2 regions of the Pusillimonas sp. NJUB218 genome follow, and region 2 is predicted to be linked to the other one. Evidence: predicted binding sites of a transcription regulator. Region 2 holds the regulator's gene; the other holds the start of a gene.
What was found. Region 2 encodes HrcA, which represses chaperone genes, less so after heat shock. Its sites were predicted from a motif close to TTAGCACTCNNNNNNNNNGAGTGCTAA; they were not measured.

Region 1 (5,620 bases), on a different contig from region 2:
ACGCGCTCTTGCAGTTTTTCACGGTCGTAGTCGGAAGTAGCTTCTTCGATTTGAACGCGGATTTGCTTGACGCGGGCCTCGATCGATTTGCTGTCGCCAGCGCCGTCGATGATGGTGGTGTTTTCTTTGGCCACTTCGATACGCTTGGCTTGACCCAGATCTTCGAGGGTAGCGTTTTCGAGCGAACCGCCGGTTTCTTCAGAGATAACAGTACCACCGGTCAGGATGGCGATGTCTTCGAGCATAGCTTTACGACGGTCGCCGAAGCCAGGGGCCTTGACGGCTGTTGTCTTGAGGATGCCGCGAATGTTGTTGACCACCAAAGTAGCCAGTGCTTCGCCTTCGACGTCTTCGGCGATGATCAGCAGAGGACGGCTGGACTTGGCAACCTGTTCGAGAACGGGCAGCAGATCGCGGATGTTGCTGATTTTCTTGTCGTAGATCAGGACAAACGGATCTTCAAGAACAGCAGCTTGCTTTTCTTGGGTGTTGATGAAGTAGGGCGACAGGTAGCCGCGGTCGAATTGCATACCTTCGACGACGTCCAGTTCGTTTTCAAGCGATTTGCCGTCTTCGACGGTAATAACGCCTTCTTTGCCTACTTTGTCCATTGCGTCGGCGATGATCTGGCCGATGGAAGTGTCGCTGTTAGCCGAAATCGAGCCAACCTGGGCGATTTCTTTGCTGGTGGTGCAGGGCTTTGAAAGCTTCTGCAGCTCGGCAATGGCGGCTGTGACGGCTTTGTCGATACCGCGCTTCAGGTCCATTGGGTTGATGCCGGCGGTAACGTACTTGATGCCTTCTTCAACGATAGACTGAGCCAGAACTGTTGCAGTAGTGGTACCGTCACCGGCGTTGTCGGAAGTTTTGGAAGCAACTTCTTTAACCAGTTGTGCACCAATGTTTTCGAACTTGTCTTTCAGTTCGATTTCTTTAGCAACCGACACACCGTCTTTGGTAACGGTGGGGGCGCCGAAAGAGCGCTCGAGTACAACGTTGCGGCCTTTCGGGCCCAGAGTTGTTTTAACGGCGTTGGCCAGAACGTTTACGCCGCGCACAATGCGCGAACGGGCGTCGTCGCCGAATTGAACTTGTTTAGCTGCCATGGTTTGATTCCTTGCTTGTTCTGTTCGTTGCTGATTACTGGATCACGGCGAGGATTTCGTCCTCGCGGATGACGAGCAGTTCTTCGCCATCGACCTTGACGGTTTGGCCGGCATATTTGCCGAAAAGGACCTTGTCGCCTGCCTTGACATCAACGGGAAGAATCTTGCCGTCTTCTGTTTTCTTGCCGGGGCCGACTGCAATAACTTCGCCTTGATCAGGCTTTTCAGCGGCGCTTTCGGGGATAACGATGCCGGAGGCGGTTTTACGCTCGTTGTCCAGGCGTTTGACGATCACGCGATCGTGCAAAGGACGCAGTGCCATGAAGGTACTCCTCAGAAAATAATGAATGTAATCAATAATCGGGGGTGTTGTTAGCACTCTACCCCGTCGAGTGCTAATTATAAGGACGAACCTTAAGACTTCAAGAGGCAGGGTGCGTTTTGTTACATTTTTGCTGGTTGCGGAGGGATGGCGTAGGGTCAACGAAACTCGAAGTGTTCATTGTGCAAATGCCAGGAGCCAGGGGGTAATGACTTCTTAAGTGCGTGCTCTAATTGCTTGCCCATAGCTGCCGGACCGCAAAACCACACCTGCAGTGGTTTGCCGGCCTGATACTGTTGCAGGACTTGTTCTGGCGTCCAGCGACGGCCATCAGCAAAAATATCCAGATGTACATCGGGGTGAAGGGCCGCAGCTTCTTTCAGTGCTTTGGCCAAAGGGTCGTTTGCATGCTGACAGGCATACTGCAACCAAGCTTGTGGCGCATGGCCGTCTTGGTGATGCTGGCCTAGCCAAGATAAAAAGGGTGTTGCCCCCACGCCGGCACCGACCCAGACATGTACGGCGCCATCGTCATGATCAGGGGGCACGAAGCGGCCATATGGGCCGTCCAGCTCTATACTAAGACCGGGTTGAAGGCGTTCGGATAGCCCGCGTGTCCAATCGCCTAATTGTTTGATGTGAAAGCGTACGACATGGTTCTTCTGGTCTGCATCAGACAGCGTGAACGGGTGAGCCTCTTGTTCTCCGGCCACGCGCAAAAAGGCGAATTGCCCTGCCTTATGGCCCTGCCACGAATCGCCCAGGCGGCATTGCACTTCCAGTACGTCGCCCAGCCGGGTGCACGATACTACGGTACCCTTGTGCGGGTAAGCTGGTTTCAGATCACGAATCAATTGCATCACGGCGGCAATCACGCCGATGGTCATCGTTGCCGCCAGCAGCCAGCCCCCGACACCGCCCCAATAACCATAAGGGGTCAGCACGATGCCGTGAAATACCAGCAGCAGGTAGGCCAATGGCATGAATCGATGCAGCCAATACCAGCGTTTGTAGGGCACGGTGCGGCGGGCCAACGTGATGATCAGCATCAGGATCAGCGCGTAGAAAGTCCATTCGCCCATGGTTTTGGCATAGGGCTTAAGAACGCTGACCCATTCGGGTACTGGCATCTTGGCCAGCCGGCCCGCGTTGCCAATGGCTGTAGTAATGAGCGGCTTTGACTCTTTAGCCAGCCAGTGCGCAAAGCTCAGGGCAACGGCAATGATGCCTAACCATTTGTGTAGTCGGTAGGCTTTATCCATGCCGCCCAAAGGCGACTCTAGCCAGCGGGGGCGCAAGGCCAGCACCATAATGGCTGTCATGGCACCCAAGGCCAAAATGCCAGTCAGCAGCATACCTTCTTGGCGCATGACCCACAGCAAATCACCGGGTGGCGATGGCGACAGCCAGAAGGCTTCGACAGCCCAGATCACAAAGAAACAAGCCAGGATTAGAACAATGCCACGGCGCAAGAGAACACTCCGATTTGGTTGGTGACGTTAAAACGGTGAGTGTTAAGCTGCGACACCAAACAGCGCACCGACGCCTGCAGTCAGCCCCATTGCCAGGGCGCCCCAGAAGGTTACGCGCGCAGTCGAGATCAGTAAAGGGGAGCCGCCTGCTTTTGCGGCGATCAAGCCTAGAAGCGCAAGAAAGAAAAGTGAGCTGCCTGCAACATATCCCATGAGCGCCGACGTAGGAAACAGCAGAACCACTAATAAAGGAAGGAGTGCACCCGCAGCAAAAGTTGCCGCCGAGGCCAGAGCGGCTTGTACCGGTTTAGCGGCCAATGTGTCCGAGATTCCCAGCTCGTCGCGTGCATGTGCCGCGATGGCATCGTGGGCCATCAGTTGGGTCGCTACACTCGAGGCCAAGTGTTCATCAAGGCCTCGATTGACGTAAATGGCTGTAAGCTCGGCGTGCTCTTGTTCGGGGTTTTCAGCTAACTCTGCCTTTTCGCGGGCCAGGTCTGCATTCTCGGTATCGGCTTGTGAGCTGACTGACACATACTCACCTGCAGCCATGGACATGGCGCCGGCAACCAGGCTGGCGACGCCGGCAACAAGGATACTTTGGGTACCCGCGCCCGTAGCGGCCACGCCCAAGACCAGACTTGACGTAGAGACAATCCCGTCATTGGCGCCAAGAACCGCAGCCCTAAGCCAGCCCGTGCGGTGGGTTTTATGTCTTTCGCTATGCCTCATTGATCGTGCCGGTTTGGTTGGTCGGGTACTGCACAGATGGTGACATAATGTTGAAAATTCTACACTTGGCGCCGGGTGAGTTCCAGGCTCAGAGCAGGCATTGATAAATTAAAAGCGTATGGCGATCCGTTACTCAAAAATTTTGTTTGTGGCTGCTATAGCCTTATTCGCGACGCTGGTGGCGTTCGGCAATATTACCGATTACGGCAGCAATTTTGCTTTTGTACGGCATGTGCTGCTTATGGACACGATTTTTCCCGACGCGGCCATCGGGTATCGAGCCATAGACGCACCCTGGTTTCATCACTTGGCTTACGTCATCATCATCGGGCTCGAGGCATTGACGGCGGTGCTTTGCTGGTTGGGAGCCTGGCGTTTGCTGCGACAGGTCAAGGCGCCTGCGCGTGACTTCAATCGCGCCAAAAGCACGGCTGTGTGGGGGCTCTCACTGGGGTTTTTGGTGTGGCAGGTGGGGTTTATGTCTATCGGCGGCGAGTGGTTCGGGATGTGGATGTCGTCCCAATGGAATGGGGTGCCGTCGGCTTTCCGATTCTTGGTCACCATTATTCTGGTGCTTATTTACGTGGCCGTCCCCGATGCCGAACTCGATGACTAAAAGACAAGGTGCAATTTGGCGCCATTAGCGCCCCTGAGCATCTGTTTCGTCCCGGCGCGATCACCCCTTGCCTCTAATCAAATCAATTTGACGTCTGTCGCGCTTGGTCGGGCGCCCGACGCTTATGGTTTGTGCGGGTTCCGGCGCCAATCGGCGCAGTTCGGCGGCTTTTTCGCGCTTTTCGCGGCTTTCGGTTGTTTCTTCGTAGAGCAATTGGGCGACGGGCGCAGGGCCGCGCACTGCACTGATTTGTTTGATAATTACGGTAATGGCTGGTTCGTCTTTGCGCACGTTCACGCTATCGCCAACTGCAACTTCGCGCGCCGGTTTGGCGGGTTGGCCGTTCACCAAGACGCGCCCTTTAGTGATTTCTTGCGATGCCAGGCTACGGGTCTTGTAAAACCGCGCAGCCCATAGCCATTTATCTATTCTGATCTTTTCCATTGTTTCTGCGTACTTGCTGCGCCGCTCAGGGCACAGGTGTTTTTGCTCGACGTCGGTATGCATTATTGCGCCGTTTTGCAAGGCACACCACCCTCGATCATAAGTCTTCGAGAGCCCACTTAGCGATAGCGTTGAGCAGCGAAGGCGACGTCTGCGCGGTTGATGCCTTCAGAGGTCACAGGATTAATATGGCAAAATGGCCCCGCGCCCGAGCGCATTTGTGGTCTGTGTATTGGCAACGAGGTCATTATGTTCTATTCCCTGCGTCATCCGGGTGCGATGGCGGTTACGCTGGCTGCAGCCGGCATCCTGATGGTCACCATGGGCATACGTCAAACGTTTGGCCTGTTCATCAGCCCTATCAATGCCACCACCGGCATGAGCATTGCCACCATCAGTTTTGCGCTGGCCATTGGCCAGTTTACGTGGGGGTTGATCCAACCCATTGCCGGGGCGGTGGCCGACAGGCACGGGCCTAGGGTTGTGCTTATTGCGGCGCTGGTAATTGTGGCGGCGGGTTGTGCCATGACGCCGTTTATGGGCAACGGGTTTGGTTTGATCGTCTCACTGGGGTTGCTGGCCTCTATTGGCTCAGGCGCGGGTAGTTTTTCAGTGCTTATCGGCGCCGCCGCGCAGCGCTTGCCGCTCGAGTCGCGGGGCACGGCATCAGGCATCATCAATGCCGGCGGCTCGTTCGGGCAATTTGTTTTTGCGCCTGTCTTCCAGAAGTTAATTCAGTCGTTTGGCTGGATGGGCGCCATGTGGGCCATGGCGCTTACCGCGCTTGCTGCGCTTCCCCTTATTGGCAAGCTTGTGGGCGCCGACTACAAACCGCGCCCGCATGTTGAAGGCGAGCAGAAGCTGCGCACGGCGGTGGCTCAGGCCGTCAAAGACCGGAATTACATTTTGCTTAACCTCGGGTTTTTTA
Region 2 (5,620 bases):
GGTAGGAATCGTCGTGTTCTTGTTGATCATCTTGGTCATCACGCCGCCCAGGGTTTCGATACCCAGGGACAGCGGGGTAACGTCGAGCAGCAGAACGTCTTTACGATCACCAGACAACACCGAACCCTGAATGGCAGCGCCTGCAGCAACGGCTTCGTCGGGGTTGACATCTTTACGTGGGTCGCGGCCGAAGAACTCTTTGACCTTTTCCTGCACTTTGGGCATGCGGGTCATACCGCCGACCAAAATAACGTCGTCGATTTCAGATACCTTGACGCCGGCATCTTTGATGGCGATACGGCAAGGATCGATGGTACGTTCGATCAGCTCTTCAACCAAAGCCTCGAGCTTGGAGCGCGAGATTTTAAGCGCCAGGTGCTTAGGACCAGAAGCGTCGGCCGTGATGTACGGCAGGTTGATTTCGGTTTGCTGAGTCGAGGACAGTTCGATTTTTGCCTTTTCAGCAGCTTCTTTGAGGCGCTGAAGCGCAAGCACATCTTTGGACAGATCAACGCCGCTTTCTTTTTTGAACTCGTCGATGATGTAGTCGATAATGCGCTGGTCGAAGTCCTCACCGCCCAGGAAGGTGTCGCCGTTGGTCGACAACACTTCGAACTGCTTCTCGCCATCGATGTCAGCGATTTCGATGATAGATACGTCGAACGTACCACCGCCAAGGTCGTAAACCGCAATCTTGCGGTCGCCCTTTTCCGTTTTGTCCATACCAAACGCCAGTGCAGCGGCGGTCGGCTCGTTGATAATGCGCTTGACTTCAAGACCGGCAATACGGCCGGCGTCTTTGGTCGCCTGGCGCTGGCTGTCGTTGAAGTAAGCCGGCACTGTAATAACGGCTTCGGTCACCTCTTCGCCAAGGTAATCTTCGGCGGTTTTCTTCATTTTGCGCAGCACGTCGGCCGACACCTGAGGTGGCGCGAGCTTCTTGCCTTGCGCCTCAACCCATGCATCGCCGTTGTCGGCTTTGACGATCTTGTAAGGCATCAGGTCGATGTCTTTTTGTACGGCTTTTTCTTCAAACTTACGGCCGATCAGACGTTTGACGGCGTAAAGCGTGTTGGCAGGGTTGGTGACTGCCTGGCGCTTGGCGGGTGCACCCACCAGAATCTCGCCGTCTTGCATGTAAGCCACGATAGAAGGCGTGGTACGGGCGCCTTCAGCGTTTTCGATGATTTTGACCTTGCCGCCATCCATGACTGCCACGCAGCTGTTGGTGGTACCCAGGTCGATGCCAATAATCTTGCCCATAATATATAGCCCTGAAAAATTCGAAATTAGTAAAAATCAGCTTGATGTCGAGTAATTGGGGCCTGATAACACCTTTTCAAGGCGACGCCCCGATTTTTTTTACTTGCCGGAAGACACCGTAACCAACGCAGGCCGCAAGACGCGGTCGGCAATGGTGTACCCCTTCTGGAGGGTTTGCACAATGCTCCCTTCGGGGAAGTCGGACGGAATCGACGAAATGGCTTGATGCACGTTGGGGTCGAATTTGTCGCCAGGAACCGGCGCTACATCTTTCATGAGGTTACGCTCGAACGCGGACACCAGTTGCTTAAGTGTGGCCTCGACACCTGCACGCCAGGCATCGGGCGTTTGGTCAGGCAATGCAAGCGCGGCCTCAAGGCTGTCTTTGACAGGCACCAGGCTCTCGGCAAACGACTCGGTGCCGAACTTGCGAGCCTTGGCAACGTCATCCTGTGCACGGCGGCGAATATTTTCGACCTCGGCTTTGGCGCGCAAAAGCTCATCGTGGTATTGGGCGACCTGGGCCTGAGCGGCCTCGAGCAAAGCGGCCAGATCATGGTCTGCACCCTCGGCGCCTAGAGGCTCGTTCGACTCGAGCTGCTCGGAAGTGTCCGTTGCCGGATTTTCGTCTTTGGGATCAAGGGGCTGCTGGTTCGTCGACATAGTTAAAGCTCTCCACTTCAAGTGATTCAATTCAATGCAAATGGGGGCACTCGCCCCCATTTCAAGACCAGAAATAGCTGTGTACAAAGTGCGCAGGCGATTAGCCCCGCCGAGGGTTAGCCATGTGCCGGCGACCGCCCCTTTTACAACCAGCCCTGCAGATGCTGCTTGACCAGGCCGGTCAGGCCGCGCGCCCAGGTTTCGTCATCGTTGAGGCATTCGATATAACGGAACTGTTCGCCGCCTGCATGTAAAAACGCCTCTTGACACTCCACCTGGATTTCCTCGAGCGTCTCGAGACAATCGGCCAGAAAACCCGGACACATGACATCGACCCGGCGCACCCCTTGTTCAGCCCAGGCTTTGAGGGTGGGCTCGGTATAGGGCTGCAACCATTTCTCGGCGCCAAACCGGCTTTGAAACGACACATGCACCAAATGGCCGTCTTCGCCCAGACATTCACGCAGCGCTGCTGCCGTGTCCATGCAGTCGCGATGATAAGGATCACCCTGATTAATAGTGCGCTGGGGCAAACCATGAAAACTCAACAACAGACGCTCGGGCTTACCTTGCGATTGCCACAGTGCGCGAACCTTGTCGGCCATGGCTTTAATATAGGCGGGCAAAGTCGGGTAACGTTTCACAAACCGCAGTTCGGGCTGATTACGCAAGCGCGCTGCATAAGTGCACACCGCATCAACCGCGGTGGCGGTAGTACTGGCTGCATACTGCGGATACATGGGCACCGTCAGGATGCGCTCGCACCCTTTCGCTCGCAGGGCTTCGATACCCTGCGCCACGGAAGGGTTGCCGTAGCGCATAGCCAGGACCACGTGCACGTCGTGCCCCTGCTCGGTTAACAGGTCTTGCACGCGGTCGGCCTGCGCCTGGCTGTACACCGTAAGCGGTGAGCCGTTTTCGAGCCAAATACCGGCATAACGCGGCACCAGCTTACGGGGCCGGATACGCAAAATAATGCCCTGCAAAATAAATTGCCAGATCCATTGCGGAATTTCGATGACGCGCGGGTCGGACAGAAACTCGGACAAATACCGGCGGATAGCGGGCGCTGTCGGTGCATCGGGCGTACCCAGATTGACCAGCAGAACGCCGACGGGGCCCTCGGCGCGCGCCGGCGGGTTCGGATCAAGGCCATGAGGATCGGGCGTTTCGGGCAGATAACGAGACGGCAAAAAACTGGACATGAAAGGCCTTGAAAGAATCGGGGTCAGGACGTGTTGTGGCTAAGCGCGTTTGAGAGCAGGCGCGCCGTGATGTCGACGATGGGAATGACGCGATCGTAGGCCATACGGGTAGGCCCGATCACACCCAGAGTGCCGACGATTTTACCGTCGATACCATAGGGTGCTGTAATAACCGAGACGTCTTCTAGCGGGACAAGCTGTGAATCGCCGCCGATATAAATTTGCACACCATGCGCGCGGCTGGAGACATCGAGCAACTGCAACAGATCGGTTTTTTTCTCGAAAAGTGCAAACATGCGACGCAAGCGATCCATGTCTGACGCGATGTCGGAAATATCGAGTAATTTGCTTTCGCCGGAAATCACCACGCCGTCATCACTGCCGTCAGACGCCGTACCCGCCTCAACCGCCTGTTGCATCAGACGCGAAATATCTTCTTTAAGCGATGACAACTCGTTGGTAATGGCCTCGCGGACTTCATAAAACGACCGGCCTGCAAAATGCGCATTAAAGAAATTACTGGCTTCGGTCAGCTCTTGGTCGAGGTAATCGCGCTGAACAAACAAAATGCGGTTTTGTACGTCACCGTCCGGTGTCACGATGATCAGCAGAACGCGCTTGTCGGAAAGACGGATGAATTCGATTTGCCGAAATACTTGCGAGCGCTTTGGGGCCAGCACCACACCGGCAAAGCGGGTAAGGTTAGACAACAAATTCGCCGCAGCATTAACGGCTCGTGTCGGCTCGGATGCCGGCAACATCTCGCGTATCTGGCTGGGTTGCAAAACCTCGAAGCGTTGCGTCGCCAGCAGACGATCGACAAACAGACGGTAGCCTCGCGGGGTTGGCACCCGCCCGGCCGACGTATGCGGGCTATGGATAAGCCCCAGCTCTTCGAGGTCGGCCATGACATTACGAATGGTGGCCGGGGACAGCTCGAACATTTTTGAAAGTGTGCGCGACCCCACGGGTTGACCATCGGCAATATAACGCTCGATGAGTGCCTTGAGCAGGGCTTTGGCTCTGTCGTCCATGTCCATGTTTAAACCTTACGCCTCCGGAAGACAAAGTTGTCGTTCCGGGTACAACAACAAACGCTTGTGGAACATATAATAAATTTATCTGAACCCAAACATCATAAACAAGGTATCGGCACAATGCATTTCAAAACTGTAGCGTTGGTCGGGCGCTACCAGGACAGCGGACTTGACGCCCCGCTGCGCGAACTGGCCGCGACCCTCGAAAAAGCAGGGTGCCGCGTTCTTGTCGAAACCGATACTGCCGTTAATACCGGAGTCACCGAATACGCTGTCGCGTCGTACGCCGAAATCGGCGGCCAGGCCGACCTGGCCGTTATTATGGGCGGCGACGGCACCATGCTGGGCGCAGCCCGCATGCTGGCGCGGGCCCATGTACCGCTTATCGGCATCAACCACGGACGGCTCGGGTTTATTACCGACATCCCGCTGCAGTCGGCAGCCGCCGCTTTAACACGCGTCATCGAAGGCAACTTCAATATCGAAGAGCGCATCTTACTTGAAGGCCGCGTCATGCGCGGCGACCAGATCATGTTTTCGGGGGTTGCCCTGAACGACGTCGTCATCAATCGCGCCGGCCGCGGCGGCATGATCGAACTGGGCGTCGAGCTCGATGGCAACCTGATGTACAACCAACGCGCCGACGGCCTGATCATCTCTACCCCGACGGGCTCGACCGCTTACGCGCTGTCGGCCAACGGCCCCATTTTGCACCCGCAACTGCGCACCATGCTGCTGGTACCGGTCGCACCGCAAACATTGTCAAACCGACCCATCGTCATCCCCGACAGCGGCGTACTCAGCATCACCATCACATCGCTCAGCCGCGTCGAATCAGGTGCCAGCGTTCACTTCGACATGCAAACCTGGTCCGAATGCCAAGCCGGCGACCGCATCGAAGTGCGGCGCGCGCAAGATACCATACGCTTCGTTCACCCAACCGGTTACAGCTTTTTCTCGACGTTGCGGCGCAAATTGCTCTGGAACCAAATGCCCACCCTGTCAGACGAGACCGAATAAACCATGTTGCGATCCCTGAGCCTTACCGATTTCGTCATTGTCGAGCACTCCGAAATCCAATTCGACTCGGGTTTCACAGTGTTTTCAGGCGAGACAGGCGCTGGCAAGTCAATTCTTATCGACGCCCTGTCGCTGGTGCTGGGCGCGCGTGCCGACACCGCTTTTATTCGCGATGGCGCCGACAAGGCCGACATCAGCGCGGTATTTAACGTGCCCGACAACCTGGTCGGCTGGCTGACCGAACACGACCTTGATACCGACGATACGCTGGTGCTTCGTCGCGTAATCGACCAGCAAGGCAAAAGCCGCGCCTACATTAACGGGGTGCCCGCCACGCTGGGCCAATTACGCGAACTAAGCGAACAGTTGGTCGATATCCATGGCCAGCACGCCCACCAAAGCCTGCTCAAACCCGGTAGCCAGCGCGAACTA

Region 1: the regulator HrcA is predicted to act here: its motif matches at 1,479-1,505, upstream of groES (co-chaperone GroES).

The regions. Positions count from the first base shown of each region.
Region 1 is NZ_NQMK01000013.1:29,719-35,338, reverse strand. It holds gene groL (chaperonin GroEL) at 1-1,106, opposite strand, end outside; gene groES (co-chaperone GroES) at 1,141-1,428, opposite strand; gene CHR62_RS14795 (ferric reductase-like transmembrane domain-containing protein) at 1,587-2,900, opposite strand; gene CHR62_RS14790 (VIT family protein) at 2,943-3,632, opposite strand; gene CHR62_RS14785 (DUF2165 family protein) at 3,751-4,248, shown strand; gene CHR62_RS14780 (RNA-binding S4 domain-containing protein) at 4,309-4,692, opposite strand; gene CHR62_RS14775 (MFS transporter) at 4,942-5,620, shown strand, end outside.
Region 2 is NZ_NQMK01000004.1:177,517-183,136, reverse strand. It holds gene dnaK (molecular chaperone DnaK) at 1-1,263, opposite strand, end outside; gene grpE (nucleotide exchange factor GrpE) at 1,363-1,926, opposite strand; gene hemH (ferrochelatase) at 2,070-3,131, opposite strand; gene hrcA (heat-inducible transcriptional repressor HrcA) at 3,155-4,165, opposite strand; gene CHR62_RS07275 (NAD kinase) at 4,289-5,188, shown strand; gene recN (DNA repair protein RecN) at 5,192-5,620, shown strand, end outside.